Regions from separate parts of the Cytobacillus sp. BC1816 genome, predicted to be linked through region 2. Evidence: riboswitches for the same ligand, from Rfam matches in the RefSeq annotation. Region 2 holds a riboswitch; the other holds the start of a gene.
The links. A riboswitch is a leader RNA that binds a small molecule or an ion and turns the genes downstream of it on or off. The one in region 2 is predicted to bind FMN.
Positions count from the first base shown of each region.

Region 1: another riboswitch for FMN. It lies ahead of ribD (bifunctional diaminohydroxyphosphoribosylaminopyrimidine deaminase/5-amino-6-(5-phosphoribosylamino)uracil reductase RibD); the one in region 2 lies ahead of ACR42H_RS19650 (ECF transporter S component).

Region 1 covers NZ_CP195611.1:3,623,226-3,630,623, forward strand. Annotated here, with positions in the region: gene ACR42H_RS18400 (NCS2 family permease) at 1-896, opposite strand, end outside; gene ribH (6,7-dimethyl-8-ribityllumazine synthase) at 1,175-1,651, opposite strand; gene ACR42H_RS18410 (bifunctional 3,4-dihydroxy-2-butanone-4-phosphate synthase/GTP cyclohydrolase II) at 1,666-2,859, opposite strand; gene ribE (riboflavin synthase) at 2,883-3,536, opposite strand; gene ribD (bifunctional diaminohydroxyphosphoribosylaminopyrimidine deaminase/5-amino-6-(5-phosphoribosylamino)uracil reductase RibD) at 3,536-4,633, opposite strand; FMN riboswitch at 4,776-4,937, opposite strand; gene ACR42H_RS18425 (EcsC family protein) at 5,065-5,886, shown strand; gene ACR42H_RS18430 (TlpA disulfide reductase family protein) at 5,907-6,482, opposite strand; gene ACR42H_RS18435 (hypothetical protein) at 6,572-7,090, opposite strand; gene ACR42H_RS18440 (hypothetical protein) at 7,212-7,343, shown strand.
Region 2 covers NZ_CP195611.1:3,856,891-3,864,288, reverse strand. Annotated here, with positions in the region: gene ACR42H_RS19665 (hypothetical protein) at 1-1,220, shown strand, start outside; gene ACR42H_RS19660 (LysM peptidoglycan-binding domain-containing protein) at 1,433-2,332, shown strand; gene ACR42H_RS19655 (histidinol-phosphatase) at 2,400-3,212, shown strand; FMN riboswitch at 3,368-3,539, shown strand; gene ACR42H_RS19650 (ECF transporter S component) at 3,701-4,285, shown strand; gene ACR42H_RS19645 (ferredoxin) at 4,431-4,679, opposite strand; gene ACR42H_RS19640 (helix-turn-helix domain-containing protein) at 4,940-5,998, shown strand; gene ACR42H_RS19635 (RecQ family ATP-dependent DNA helicase) at 5,995-7,398, shown strand, end outside.

The DNA of each region.
Region 1 (7,398 bases), 230 kb from region 2:
GGGCTTGTCCCAAAAATACCTGACAATAATGCAGAAACTGAATTTGCCTGAAAAGCACGCTTAAACTGTTCCGGCCTATTAATAAAACCAACATGACCATGGACTAATCCAATATTTTCAAAAACAAGAACCATTGTCAGTGAAAAAATGGCAATCCAAAAAGTGACGGAAAGCACGTTATCAAATGACATCGCTCCAAAAACTTCCATATAATCGGAAAGAGCGAACGGCTTTTCATTGGTATTTTGCACATTAATCAGACCAAAAGCCCATGCTATCGCTGTTCCTGCTACAACAGTAATCAAAAAGTTGCCAGGCACATTGCGCATGAATAAAATGATGGCAAGCAAGAACGTTAAAATGGTTGCAAGCACTTGCGGGTCTCCAAGTTCACCCAGAGCAATAATGGAGTTTGTTCCTTTTTCGACGATTCCGCCTTTTTCAAGTCCGATCAGCATCAGGAAAAGTCCGAGTCCAACTGTTATTGCTTCTTTAAGTGAATGCGGAATCGATTCGCTCAATGTCTTTGCGAATCGCGAAAATGCCACGAATACAAAGATCAGACCAGAAATAAAAACAACAGCTAATGCTTCCTGCCAGGATAAGCCCATGGATTGGACCATAGTATAGGAAAATAAAGCATTAATTCCCATTCCAGGCACAAGGAGAATCGGTACATTTGCCCAAAATCCCATAATCAAACAGCCGACAACCGATGTTATAATGGTTGCAAAAATGGCTGCTTCCAGCGGAATTCCTGCTTCAGAGAGAATTAGAGAGTTAACTGCGATAATATAAACAATCGTAAAAAAGCCGATTGCCCCAGCCATAACCTCCCTTTTTACAGTTGTTCCATTTGAATCAAGCTGAAAAAGCTGGTTAAACCACTTATTCATATATACTACCTATCTATTAAATTAGCCCTCTCCCTACCCGCTCTCCCCGCATATATCTCCCTCAGTTAAGAGGGATTAGAAAAAACACGGGTGAGCCACAAGCATTATTTTATCAAAAAAAACTCATTCTGCCAATAGAAAGGTCAGACGTCTGCTCATATATTCAAAAAAAAATCGGCGGAAACTTCCCCGCCGATTTTGATAGATATAGCAACAGGACAAGATAATTGCACCTGTAAAATACTCTTATTTTTCATACCCGCAAAAAATACGGAACATTATTCACCGTCGGATAATTGTCTATACAGATTTCCCATTTCAATAGCTCCAACAGCCGCTTCCCATCCTTTATTTCCGGCTTTGGTGCCTGCACGCTCAATTGCCTGTTCAATCGTGTCAGTTGTAAGAACACCGAAGATAACAGGGACACCGCTTTGCAATGCTGTCGCTGAGACCCCTTTAGCCACTTCGCCGCTGACAAAATCAAAATGCGGAGTTGCTCCGCGAATCACTGTGCCAAGAGTGATGACTGCATCATACTTTCCGGATTGGGACAGCTTTTTAGCTGCCAGAGGAATTTCGAATGCTCCAGGAACCCACACAACTGTCACATCTTCTTCGCTTACTCCGTGGCGCTTAAGTGCATCTTCCGCTCCGCTTAAAAGCTTGCCCGTAATGAATTCATTAAAACGCGACACTACTATTGCCATTTTTAATCCTGTTCCTACTAAATGTCCTTCAATTACCTTTTTCATCTCTAATCGCTCCCTTAAAATTGTAATAAATGTCCAAGTTTTGTTTTCTTTGTTTTTAAGTAATTCTCATTTTCAGATTTGGCAGGCATTTGAAGAGGAACCCGTTCGGATACCTCCAGCCCATAGCCGCCCAGTCCAGCAATTTTGCGAGGGTTGTTGGTTAGAAGGCGCATTTTTTTCACCCCAAGATCCCTAAGGATTTGTGCACCTACCCCATAGTCGCGAAGATCGTCCTTAAATCCGAGCTTATGATTTGCTTCTACGGTATCGTAGCCCTCTTCCTGCAGCTTATAGGCTTTCATTTTATTGATGAGGCCGATGCCGCGTCCTTCCTGTCTCATATATAAAAGGATTCCCCGGCCTGCCTCTTCAATCTGTGCCAACGCTGCTTCAAGCTGCGGTCCGCAGTCACAGCGGTTGGATCCAAATACATCTCCGGTCAGACACTCAGAATGCACACGAAGCAATACCGGTACATTTTCATCGATTTCTCCCTTTACAAGAGCTACATGGTCTTTTCCATCGACAGTGTTTGTATAGCCTACTGCTTTAAAATCTCCAAATTCTGTTGGAAGCTGTATCTCCACTTCCCTTTTTACAATGGAGTCATGCTTTAATCGATACTCTATCAATTGCTGAATAGTAATCATTTTTATGTTGAATTTTTCAGCCACTTTTTCCAGGTCATCCACTCGAGCCATCGTTCCGTCGTCTTTCATTATTTCACAGATAATCCCTGCTGGTGCAGCACCGGCTAGACGTGCAAGATCGACGGCGGCCTCTGTATGGCCTGCACGCCTTAAGACTCCTCCTTTTTTGGCCACTAGCGGAAAAACATGTCCCGGCCGGGAAAAGTCTGCTGGTTTAGCGTCGTCCTCAAGCATTTCTTTTATTGTGAATGCACGCTCAAATGCACTGATGCCTGTAGTGGTTTTCACATGGTCAATACTGATTGTGAAAGCTGTTCCATGACTGTCAGTGTTCACTTCTGCCATTGGATTCAGTTCCAATTTTTCAGCCAGCTCCTCAGTGATAGGTGTACAAATCAGGCCTCTGCCTTCTTTGGCCATAAAGTTGATCGTGTCCGGTTTCGCATATTCCGCGATTGCCAGGAAATCCCCTTCATTTTCCCTGTCTTCATCATCACAGACAATAATGACTTTTCCTGCTTTTAAATCTTCTAATGCCTCATTTATTTCACTGAACATGTTTGATTGACCCTCCTTGCTAATTATATGAAGCCGTTCTCCTTAAGGAGTCGCTCAGAAATTCCTTCTTTAGGCGATGCGGTTTCCTGCTGCCTGTTCATGAAGGAATATAGATATTTGGCAAGCATATCGAACTCGAGGTTAACAATGTCTCCCGCTGCTTTGAACCCCAGTACCGTTTCACTTGCTGTGTGGGGAATGATCGAGACAGTAACAGTATTGTCTTCATTACCGAAAACAGTCAGGGAAATCCCATCCACGGCAATTGATCCTTTCATGATAAGCAAATGACTTAATGCAGGAGGCACAGATATTTTTATATAAATGGCGTTTTCACTCACTGTTTTTTTTAGAATCTGACCAGTTCCATCAATATGCCCTGTCACAAAATGCCCCCCAAAGCGGCCATTTGCCGACATCGCCCTCTCCAGGTTGACTTTTGTTCGTTCTTTAATGGCAGAAAGCGAAGTACTTTTGAATGTTTCAGGCATGACATCTGCTGAAAATTCATTTTTCGCAAATTCCGTAACTGTTAGGCACACGCCATTTACCGAAATGCTGTCCCCCAGTTGAACATCTGTTAAAACTTTGGAAGCTTGAATCGTCAGTTTCATTGCCTTGCCTTGCTGAACTACTTTTTTTACTGTCCCCAGTTCCTCAATAATTCCAGTAAACATTACTCCTTGGCCTCCCTCAGCGGTTTTGCGGTAATTCTAAGGTCTCCGCCAATCCTATCAATTTCTGTAAATTCCAGTACAGGGGCATCTTTTACATAGTCGGCACCATCCCCGCCAATAAAGGGTATCGCCTTATTGCCTCCTATAATTTTAGGAGCCATATAAAGGATTATCTGCTGAAAGAAACCGCTTTTTATAAATGAAGCATGGATTTCAGATCCGCCTTCAACAAATAAAGTCATGATGTTTCTTTCACCTAAATTTTTTAATACTTCTTTAATCGGCACCTCATTAGCAGGAAAAGAAAAAACTTCAGCATCATACTTCCTTATCTCTTCTGCCTTTGACCGATCTATATTGCAGCCGGTAAAGATTATGGTCTTTACAGACTGATCTCGAATGACATTTGCGTCAGAGGGAATTCTCAGATTTGTATCTAATACAACTCGAATGGGATTTTTTCCGCCTTGGGGCAGCCTGGCGGTTAAAAGGGGATTATCGTGAATGATCGTATTTACACCTGTAAGTATTGCGTCATGTTCATGCCGTAGCCGATGCACATCCTGCCTGGATTCTGGAGAAGTAATCCATTTGCTGTCACCGGTTTTTGCAGCTGTTTTTCCATCAAACGATGAGGCTGCTTTAAGGGTTACATATGGTGTCTTTGTTTTTATATAATGGAAAAATGGTTCGTTTAGGGCATCTGCTTCCTCCTTCAATAAGCCGGTCACCACTTCAATCCCGGCATCCTGCATTCTTTCAATTCCTTTGCCGGAAACTAAAGGATTGGGATCAGCAGAAGCAATAAAAACCCTATTAATTCCTGATTTAATTATTAAGTCTGCGCATGGCGGAGTCCTGCCAAAATGGCTGCATGGCTCCAGCGTGACATAAATATCAGCGCCTTTAGCCTTATCGCCAGCTGCAGCAATCGCATGGACTTCAGCATGGGGAGTTCCTGCTTTCAGGTGAGTACCCATCCCCAGAATTTCACCATTTTTAACTACAACCGCACCCACCTGCGGGTTAGGGCTGGTTTGGCCTTTAGTGGCCGCTGCCAGGCTGATGGCTAACTTCATATATTCCTGATGGTTCAAATTATCTGAATCCTCCTTCCCTTGCTATTTCTCCAAATTAAGTACAAAACGGCAAAACCCCGTACACCAGCTAGGTGAAACGGGGCAAAATCACATGACGAAATAAGCGTTTCAAAAAGGTTTTTTTGAACGCAGCATATAATCATTCCTTCTCCCATCCAGACTCTCACTGTCGGCTTTGGAGTTTCACCAAATCCACCGTTTTCATTAGAAAGTATCTCTGCTAATAAAACCGGGTCACGGACTAAGAGGGCTTACCCTCATCACCGCCGGTTGGGAATTTCACCCTGCCCCGAAGGAAATCCTATTCTATTATAAGAATCTTACCATGAATAGTCGGAAGATACAAAGAGAATTGTTTATGAAAGAATCGAAACTTTTGCTTAAAACTGCCGTATAGTTAATTATAGAAGAAGGAGAGGACTTTCAATATGATTGAACCAAGAGAACATCTAATAAATGAATTAAGAAAATGTGAAGAATGGGAAAAAGACCAGGGTGATTTATGGTTATGGGAGAAGCTGGGCAGACTCCCTTTTAAGCTCATTGATAGATTCACACCGGAGTTCATACAAAAAAAGGTTGGAGTGATTCTTGATGAGCTTGGCACATATATTCAATCAGGAGGAAGATATTTAAGTTCAGCTTCAGCATTAAAGAATTATTATCCCGAACAAAATATTCATACACTGCTGGATGTAGAAGCCCTGCCAATATCAAAGATGGATGAAGCCGCCGAAAAGCTAAGCTCAAATCGTAAAAGAACCGCTGCATTGCAAGGTGCGAGTACTGGGGTCGGAGGGATTTTTACCCTGACCATTGATATCCCGCTTCTCCTTGGCATTCAGCTAAAAACCCTGCAGGATATTGCGATTTGCTATGGCTTTGATCCAGCTGATAGGAATGAAAGAATGTTCATCGTCAAAATTCTGCAATTTGTTTCCAGTGACATTGTAGGAAAAAAAGCCATTCTGCAGCAGCTTTCCATGTTCGGCTCTAAAGAAGAAGGAGCAAAAAGGGAAGTCGTTTCCGAGCTTCAGGGATGGAGAGAAGTTGTGTTTTCTTACAGGGACCAAATTGGCTGGAAAAAACTTTTCCAAATGATCCCAATAGCTGGTCTGCTGTTTGGGGCTTTCATAAATCGTTCAGCCGTAAATGATATTGCCGAAGCAGGCATAATCTTATACCGAAAAAGAGTAATCGTTAATCGTCTGCAACAGAATATGATTACAGAAATAAAACCGGAGAGCTGACAATGGCTCTCCGGTTTTATTTATGGAAGCTTTTTGATCTCCTGCTCCATATACTCTTCATTTAAGGCTCCCAGGACTTTTTCTCTAATAACACCATCGGAATCAATAAAATAGCTTGTAGGATAGGCCATTATATTATAGTCAGAACCTGCTTCGCCTTTTACATCCATAGGAATTGTAAAAGTCAGCCCCAGCTCTTTTACGAATTTCTCTGCGTCACCGCTATTTTTTTCTGTGTTTGTGAGATTGACTGCAAGAATATCGAAATTTTTATCTTTATACTTATTATACAGCTTCTCCATATGCGGCATTTCCGCACGGCAAGGAGGACACCAGCTTGCCCAGAAATTCAAAAGAACTGCCTTGCCTCTAAAGTCGGAGAGTTTTACTGGGTTTCCTTCCATATCTGTCAGTTCAAAATCAGGAGCAAGGTCCCCTTTCTCCAGACCAACAGGCAAATCTTCAGGATTCTCCATTTTATCGTATTTCTGCATTTGTCCGGCTTGCTCTACTACCCCTTTTTCCTTGAGAATTGTTTTGTCAACAATAAACAGCAAAAGGACAATAACTGCGGCAGCGAATAGAAACTTTTTCATTCCAACACCTCTATACTGATATCCCTATATTTTAGCTGAACTTATCATACTATATGGGGAATATAGAATCTATAAATGTGCACTCTGTTTCAGTGATTGCGGTAAAGAAAAAGCGTCGCAAAAATGGCATAAATTCTAAGCTTTTCTTTTGATGTCAGATCCTCATCAAAAGAAAGTACAGGTGTATTGGGATCCCTGAACTGCTGCCCCCATTCAAGCGGCATCCATCCTTTCCGAAGGCGTGCTATCCTATTGGATTTCTCATCAAGAACCTGAAAATCCGTATGAAAAAATGTTCTAGAAATAGAATATCGATCACAGCCATTCTCATAAACCAGTTTGGATCCATCTTTTTTATTAATTATTGTTTCTTTACAGGAGTCTTTCGCAAACGAAATATCGACGCCCTTTTTATCGATTAGGATTGATGCCTCCAGATTATCGTTATGATCATAGATACCCAGCCTTCTTGGAAAAAGCCGGTCCAAAAAATAAGGCAAGAACCATCGAAACTTCCACATTTTCATATCCCTGATTTCACCAACCTGCCTTCCTTCCGGATCAAAGAGCACCATTCTAAGGGAAGGAGCCGGCAAAAAAGCGATCATTAAATTTGACTGGCATAACAATGAGAGAAGTGCTTGTCTGCTTTTAGTGGAATTTCTCTCCAATATCTCGGCCGCCCTTTGTTTATTCAGCAAGTGAATTTGATGGCACAGAGAACTATATATGATGAAAGGAATTAGGAAAAGAATTAAATTTGTCCGTGGAGAATCATTTATGAAAACCAAGAGAAAGAAAAATGGAGGTACAAGTGCGGCAAGGCTTGCATTTATTGAGATGTCAGCTGTTTTCCGGTAATATTGCTGGATATTCATCAGTGTGTCTCCCCCGCTATATGTATTTCTCTATATTC
Region 2 (7,398 bases):
TGCTGAACCAGCTGCCTAAAATTAAAGATGATCGTGATCCGAGAGACATTTATCAAGCTATCGAAATTAAGATGGGAAAGCAAAAAAACAGAACATGGATCCTGCCATCTATTGCAGCGGCTGCTGCCTTGCTCCTGCTTTTTATTCTCGTCCCAAACCTTATGAGCTGGCAGGAGTCTGCCGATAAGCAGGTCGAATTGAAAGCGGACCGATCAACCTCATCTGAACAAATAGCAAGTGAAAATAACACTATTCTGGAAGCGAAAGAGGAAGACTCCGAATTAATTGCTCAAGATAAAGGCTCAGAAGAACAGGACCAGGCACAGCTGTTTACTGAGCCGGAAGCGGAAATAAATGATGAGATAAGCAAGAAGACAGTTGAGTCAGAATCAAGTCCTACTGCCGTTTATGAAGAAGATTTGGCAGGGAAAGAGGTACTGACTTATGCGATTCCAGATAAGGCAGCACAAAATATTGTACCCGTCAGTGTTTTAGTTGATGAAAATCCTGCCAGGACGAAATTTGAATTATTTGAAGACACGATGAGCAGGCTAACCGAAGATAAATGGGGTTTAGAGGATTACTATCCTCTGAAAGCAAATTTCACCTATGATCAGGGAAATAAGATGTTAACTGTCGATATGCCAGCGGATCATCCATATAGCATGTCTTCCACGACAGAAATACTATTAGAGAAGGTCTTGTCCAATATAATGAATAATCTTGATATAGAAAAGATTAACTTCATGACTGAAGGGGAAATCGGCATTGAATTTAGCCATTACGGATATAGGAAGGAATTTATCCCGGAAAATAGCAATGGTAACTTAATTTATTATTTCTTATATCCAAATGGCGCAGATTCAACACCATTCCTGGTCCCGCTAAGAGAAGAGCTCAATTCTATAAAAGATGCTCTACTAGCCATGAAGAAAAACCGGACTGAAAATAATTTACAGGCATCCATACCGGAAGACATTGATTTTGAAACAGAAGAAATACAGGATGGCAAACTCTTAATCCGTTTTAATAATGAATCAGAAATAATTAATGATGAATCAACACTTCATGCGATTGAAGCAATACTTCTGACGGCAAAAGACTTTGATTTTGACACGGTTAAATTGGAAAATGCAGATGTTGATAAAATCGGCAAGTTTGACCTTACTGAAGAATTAAAGGTACCAATAGCAGCTAATAAACGAGATTTGCCAAATTAGGGAGGCGGCCATATGGCTGTCTTTTTTTATGGAAAAAATCCCTCAGGTCTGCATAAAAACTATACTGCTGGAAGTATACTAATAACTGTGCTTTTAAGAGCTTTATTGTTAATTGTTCTAAAAGAGTACAAGCTGTCATAGGGTGGAAGAGAGTGCGGTCAATGACCAGGCATTCGTACAGATATTTCAGCTTACAACATAGGAGGAAAAGAATGAAGGATTACATAAGGCGTTTCTTTATCGCAGGAATAATGGCTCTTTGTGTGAGTCTGTTATTTCTGGGTGGGAAGCATTCTAAAGCTGCCGAGCCAATAATTCCGGAACTGACAGAGCTTTGGGTATGGCCTGCAGATGGTGTAATTACAGACACGTTTGGGACAAGAGAAGGACAGCATAAAGGCATCGATATAGCTGGAGATTCCGGGTCTCCAGTTTATGCTGTTGACGCAGGAATTGTGTCCAGGTCTTATCATTCCCAAACATATGGAAATGTGATATTCATTAAACATAACAACCAAACTGAAACAGTATACGCCCATCTGGATAAACGCTTTTCTTCTGAAGGCGAAAAAGTTGTGCAGGGACAGAAAATCGGACTGATGGGAAGCACGGGTGACTCCTCAGGAGTGCATCTCCATTTTGAAATACATACGCAGGCATGGACAGCTGATAAAATAAATGCAATTGATCCCTCTGTTGCATTTGGGACGGGAGAAGTTGGACAAGCTGTAATTGCAGTGATGAAAGATGAAAATGCGCGTGAAGTTTCAGCACCGCCGTCTAATCTTGAGTCAGGGAAAATAAAAAATGATTCCGTGGAAACTTACCATATAGTTAAAACAGGGGAAACATTATGGTCTATTGCTGCACACTATAATTTGCGGGCCGGGGATATTGCGGATTTAAATAATATTAATCCTGATCACATTATTTCAGGTCAAAAGCTATTGATAAAACCCGAGAACTCTATAGAATACACTGTTAAACAGGGAGATACTCTAACTTCTATAGCAAAAATGCATGATACAACTGCAGAAACAATCAAAGACTTAAATAATGCTGATTCAGATACTATAAAAATTGGACAAATTCTAATCATTCGCAAAAAATAGAATAGAAATGATTGCACCGCTTTACTCCCTTAAAGTATAATGGGTAAAAAACTGGGGGAGTTAAGAAATGCTTACAGACTATCATAATCATCTCGAAAATGGCACGTTAAGCCTGGATTATTTAAAAAAATTCACAGATGCGGCAGCCCGGAAAGGGATTGAATCTTTTGGAATCTCAGAGCATGCCTATCATTTCTATCAGACAGCAGACATCCTGCAGAATCCATGGGTAAACGAAAGGCGTTTTTATGATATGAAAGACTATGTGAATGTTTTTCATGAAGCTTGGAGCAATGACATAGATGTGAAGATGTCAATTGAAATGGACTACACGCCCGGCAAACACGATGAAATGGCGAAGTTTATCAATAGTTATTCTTTTGACTATGTTATCGGATCCATTCATTGGGTTGGAGATTTCGGCATAGACCTGGCTGAATTTAGGAAAGAATGGGATAAACGGGATCTATACGAAGTATATCGAAAGTACTTTGATCAGGTAGTCACTCTGGCACAGTCAAATTTATTCGATATTGTTGGCCATTTAGACCTCGTGAAAATTTTTAAGTATGTTCCCCGGGACGAAGAATTTTTGCTGGAGCAATATGATCGTGCAGCCAACGCGCTGGCAGAATCCAAGACATGTGTTGAAATCAGTACAGCTGGTCTGCGAAAACCAGTGGGGGAACTATACCCGGACAAACGACTTCTTCAGAAATGCTATGAAAAAAATATCCCGATTGTTCTATCGTCTGATGCGCACTTTCCTGAACATGTAGGTGCAGATTTTGAAAAAGCAATTGATCTTGCAAGAGAAGTGGGGTATCAGTCCATCATGACTTTCTCAAAAGGAGAAAGAAAAGAATTTCCGCTTGGATAAAATAAAAAAGATGGCATATCGCCGTCTTTTTTTGTTATATCAATAAAAATCTGTAAAGGTTCTTGGATAGAAAGATTCTCTAAACCTGACAGGTAAACATATCCCTTCACAGAATAACTTTTTTTCAGTATAATTAATCTGTATAAATAAATACGGTCTATCTTCGGGGCAGGGTGAAATTCCCGACCGGCGGTGATGGGTTATTCTTGACTCTAAGCCCGCGAGCCTGAAAGCAGAGTTTTTAAATTAAAAGCTTTGCGGTTAATTTGGGCAGGATTTGGTGCGATTCCAAAGCCGACAGTACAGTCTGGATGGGAGAAGATGGAGGTTCTGCAAACGTTCAAAAATGCAGGTTTTGAACGTTATTAAGCATGCCTTTGCAACTCTCCCTCAAGCTATATTAGCTTGAGGGTTATTTATTGCAAAGATATTTGCTTAGCTGAACCTTTCTTCTTTAGGAGAGATAGTCCTAAAAAGGAGAGAGGAACTTGAAAAAACTTAATATCAAAACTATGGTTGCCATCGGAATGCTAAGCAGCATCTCTTACGTATTAATGCTGCTCAATTTTCCAATCCCGCCGTTTCCGCAATTTCTGATGATTGACTTCAGCGATATTCCTGCATTAATCGCAGCGTTAATCTTTGGTCCAGCAGCAGGGATTTTAGTGGAACTTATTAAGAATATTCTTGATTACTTCATGACAGGGAGTGCAACAGGAGTACCTGTAGGACATATTGCAAACTTTGCCGCTGGCATCTTGTTCGTCCTGCCAACTTATTATGTGTACAGTAAGCTGAAAACAAAAAAAGGCATGACGTTTGGACTTGTAATCGGCACAATGGTTATGGCTGTCATAATGAGTGTACTTAATTACCTTGTAATTCTGCCGGCATATACATTCTTTCTTAATTTCCCTGCAATGTCAGCACCTGAAATGAGAACAATGATTGTGACAGGGATCTTGCCATTCAATATTATAAAAGGTGTAATCATTTCTTTTGTTTTCATGCTTATTTTTACACGCATGAGAACTTGGGTGGAGAAGCAGGCTGTTATAAAAAGCGCAGCTTAATAATATATAAGTTTAAAGCAGCGGCAAATGTGCCGCTGCTTTTTCTGTTCACTCCAAGCATGCTTGTTAAATGTAAATATAAAAAACTCCCTTTCATGATGAAAGGGAGCAGCAGCTTAACATAGGGTAAAGTATGGTTGAAGGATTATTCGTATTTAAGCGGATCGCCATCAAAAGCATCATCAGCTACTTTGATTGAATCGGTTGGGCAGCCTTCAAATGCATCCATCATATCATCAACTAATACATCAGGAATTTCAACGATACCCTGGTTATCATCAAGGGTAACGAAAGCGATGCCTTCATCATCATAATCATAAATGTCCGGTGCAGCTGCGCCGCAAGCTCCACATGCAATACATGTTTCTTTGTCAACAATTGTATACTTTGCCATGAAAAAAACCTCCCAAGATTTAAACAATTAATCGTCCATCAAGATGATGGTAACACATTCCTCACATCTATTGTAAAACTGAATGTTCAACTTTTCAATAGAAAATGTATTGAGAATGCTTATCACACAAGGGTTTAGGCATAATTTGCCCTGTGGAAAAATAATTAAAACGGCCTGCAGATTTCTTTCATGATAAAATGGAAGAAGGACAACAAGCTTATTAAAACAAGAAAAAAATCTTTGGCCGTTAGGTGAAAAAAATGGAAAGATCTTATTTGAAAACTGTAATCATGTACTGTGTTAAAGAGTTACAGGGACAAAGAACTATATATTCTATTTTACATTTGCTCAATGGGAAAAAATCTTCCCAAACCATTCAAGATGCTCATTTATTTCAGCTAACCCCGCTTTTTAGAACATTTGGAAGTTTAAGCCGGGATGTTCTGGATCAACTTGCACAAGAACTTGTAAGCAGCTGCTTGATGGCTCCAACTGATGAAAAGCATTTCATTTTGACTTCAGAGGGTCAGGAAGAGCTGGGAAGGTCTCTTTTAGAATGTCCAATACCGTCTTCATTAAACGGATGGCTGTATCATAGTGCAGGCGACCTGTTTTGGGAGAGGATTACTCTTTTAATTCAGGTTATATCACATTTAAATAATAACAATGTAAAATACCTTCCGATTCAAAGAAAAAGAGATGTTCATGAATGGCTGAAATATTTTTTGAGAACATCTGGATTCGCCCGCAATGAAGTAGGAGTTGTGCTAAACAGGGAACTTTGCCAGTGCCTTGAAAGACTAAGTGATATTAATCCTGCTGTACTGACATTGAGGCTGACAGGCTATAACCGTATTGGCCTTACTGCTGTTCAGACTTCAGAACAGCTGGGAATCAGTCATGATTATTATCACCATCAGTTCCTTGGAGCCATTCATCATATCCTTGCAAGCGTAAAAGAAAATCCTGCCGAATATCCGCTTATCGATAAATTAGTGAGCGGGACAGGAAATGAAGTTCAGTTAACGTTGTCTGCCCAAAAAACATACACACTTCTAAAACAGGGACTGAACTTGGATGTTATAGCAAAAACGAGAAATTTGAAAAAAAGCACAATTGAGGATCATGTTGTGGAGATAGCGTTAAATGACAGCGGCTTTAATATCACAAGTTATGTTTCAGAAAAGAAGCAGAAATTGATTCTTCAAGCAGCGAACAGTGCTGATTCATTGCAATTAAAGCAAATACGTCAAATGGTGCCGGAATCCGATTATTTTGAAATCAGATTAGTCATGGCAAAGCTTGGAGAGGGACAATGAGATTAGAAGCGGTATTGCAGAGCAAATTTGGATATCCTGCCTTCAGGCCTGGACAAAAGGAGATCATAGAATCTGTGCTTTCAGGGAGGAATACTGTTGCCATGCTGCCTACAGGAACTGGTAAATCCCTTTGTTATCAGCTGCCGGGATATGTGATTGAAGGTCAGGTGATTATTATATCTCCTTTGCTGTCCCTGATGCAGGATCAGGCTGAACAGCTTATGATGAATGGAGAAAAAAAGGTGATTGCATTCAATTCCTTTTTAACCAGCGCAGAAAAGAAACAGGCATTGATTCATCTGAATCAATATAAGTTTATCTTTATTTCACCAGAAATGCTTTATTATGAGTCATTACTATCACAGTTGAAAAAATTGCGCATTGCTTTATTTGTTGTGGATGAAGCTCATTGTATTTCCCAATGGGGATATGATTTCAGGCCCGATTATTTAAAGCTGGGGGAAGTCAGAAAAATTATAGGGAACCCGGTTACACTGGCATTAACTGCTACAGCTACCTCTGAAGTTAAAGGCGATATAAAAAAATCACTTGGCATACTGGATGATTGCAGTGAATTTATATACTCCGTTGACCGTCCTAATATTGCATTATCTGTAGAAAGGTTAGACAATTTCCGTGAAAAAACAGAGAGGCTTGTGGAGCTTGCTGAAATCCTTAAGGGGCCAGGAATTATTTATTTTTCCAGCAAAAAAAAGGCGGAACAATCAGCTGAGCTGCTTAGGGACAAAGGAGCAAAAAGAGTGATGGCTTACCATGGGGGAATGGACCAGGAAAGCCGTATCCTTGTGCAGCAGCAATTTATTCATGGACAGCTCGATCTTATTTGTGCTACAAGCGCCTTTGGCATGGGGATTAATAAAGATAATATCAGGTATGTAATACACTTTCATATGCCTCTTCAAATTGAATCCTATTTGCAGGAAATTGGCCGGGCAGGGAGAGATGGGAAGCAAAGTATAGCCATTATGCTCTATTCACCGGGTGATGAGCAGCTTCCCATACAGCTTGCAGAAAGTGAATTGCCTGACAAAGCACAAATTGATTGGATTATGGAATGGGTAGAAGTAAACCCAAATGCGATCCCGAATATCGGTCTATTTGAAGAGCAAATTAAGCAGCGTTCGGGTTTGACCGATGTTCAGTGGAGAATTTTTAATGATTTTTTTGATAGGAAAAGCAAATCTGGACTCGATTACAGAAGGATTCTGCAGGATATGAAGGGGTATTATGAAGGCAGGATCAAATTAAAAAGGGATAGCATTGAGGAAGTATATAAGTGGATCCACAAGAAGACATGTCGGAGAGAGAATATACTTTCCTACTTTGATGAGGGAAAAAATGCCTCAGTCCCATCCTGCTGCGATATTTGCGGTTTACAA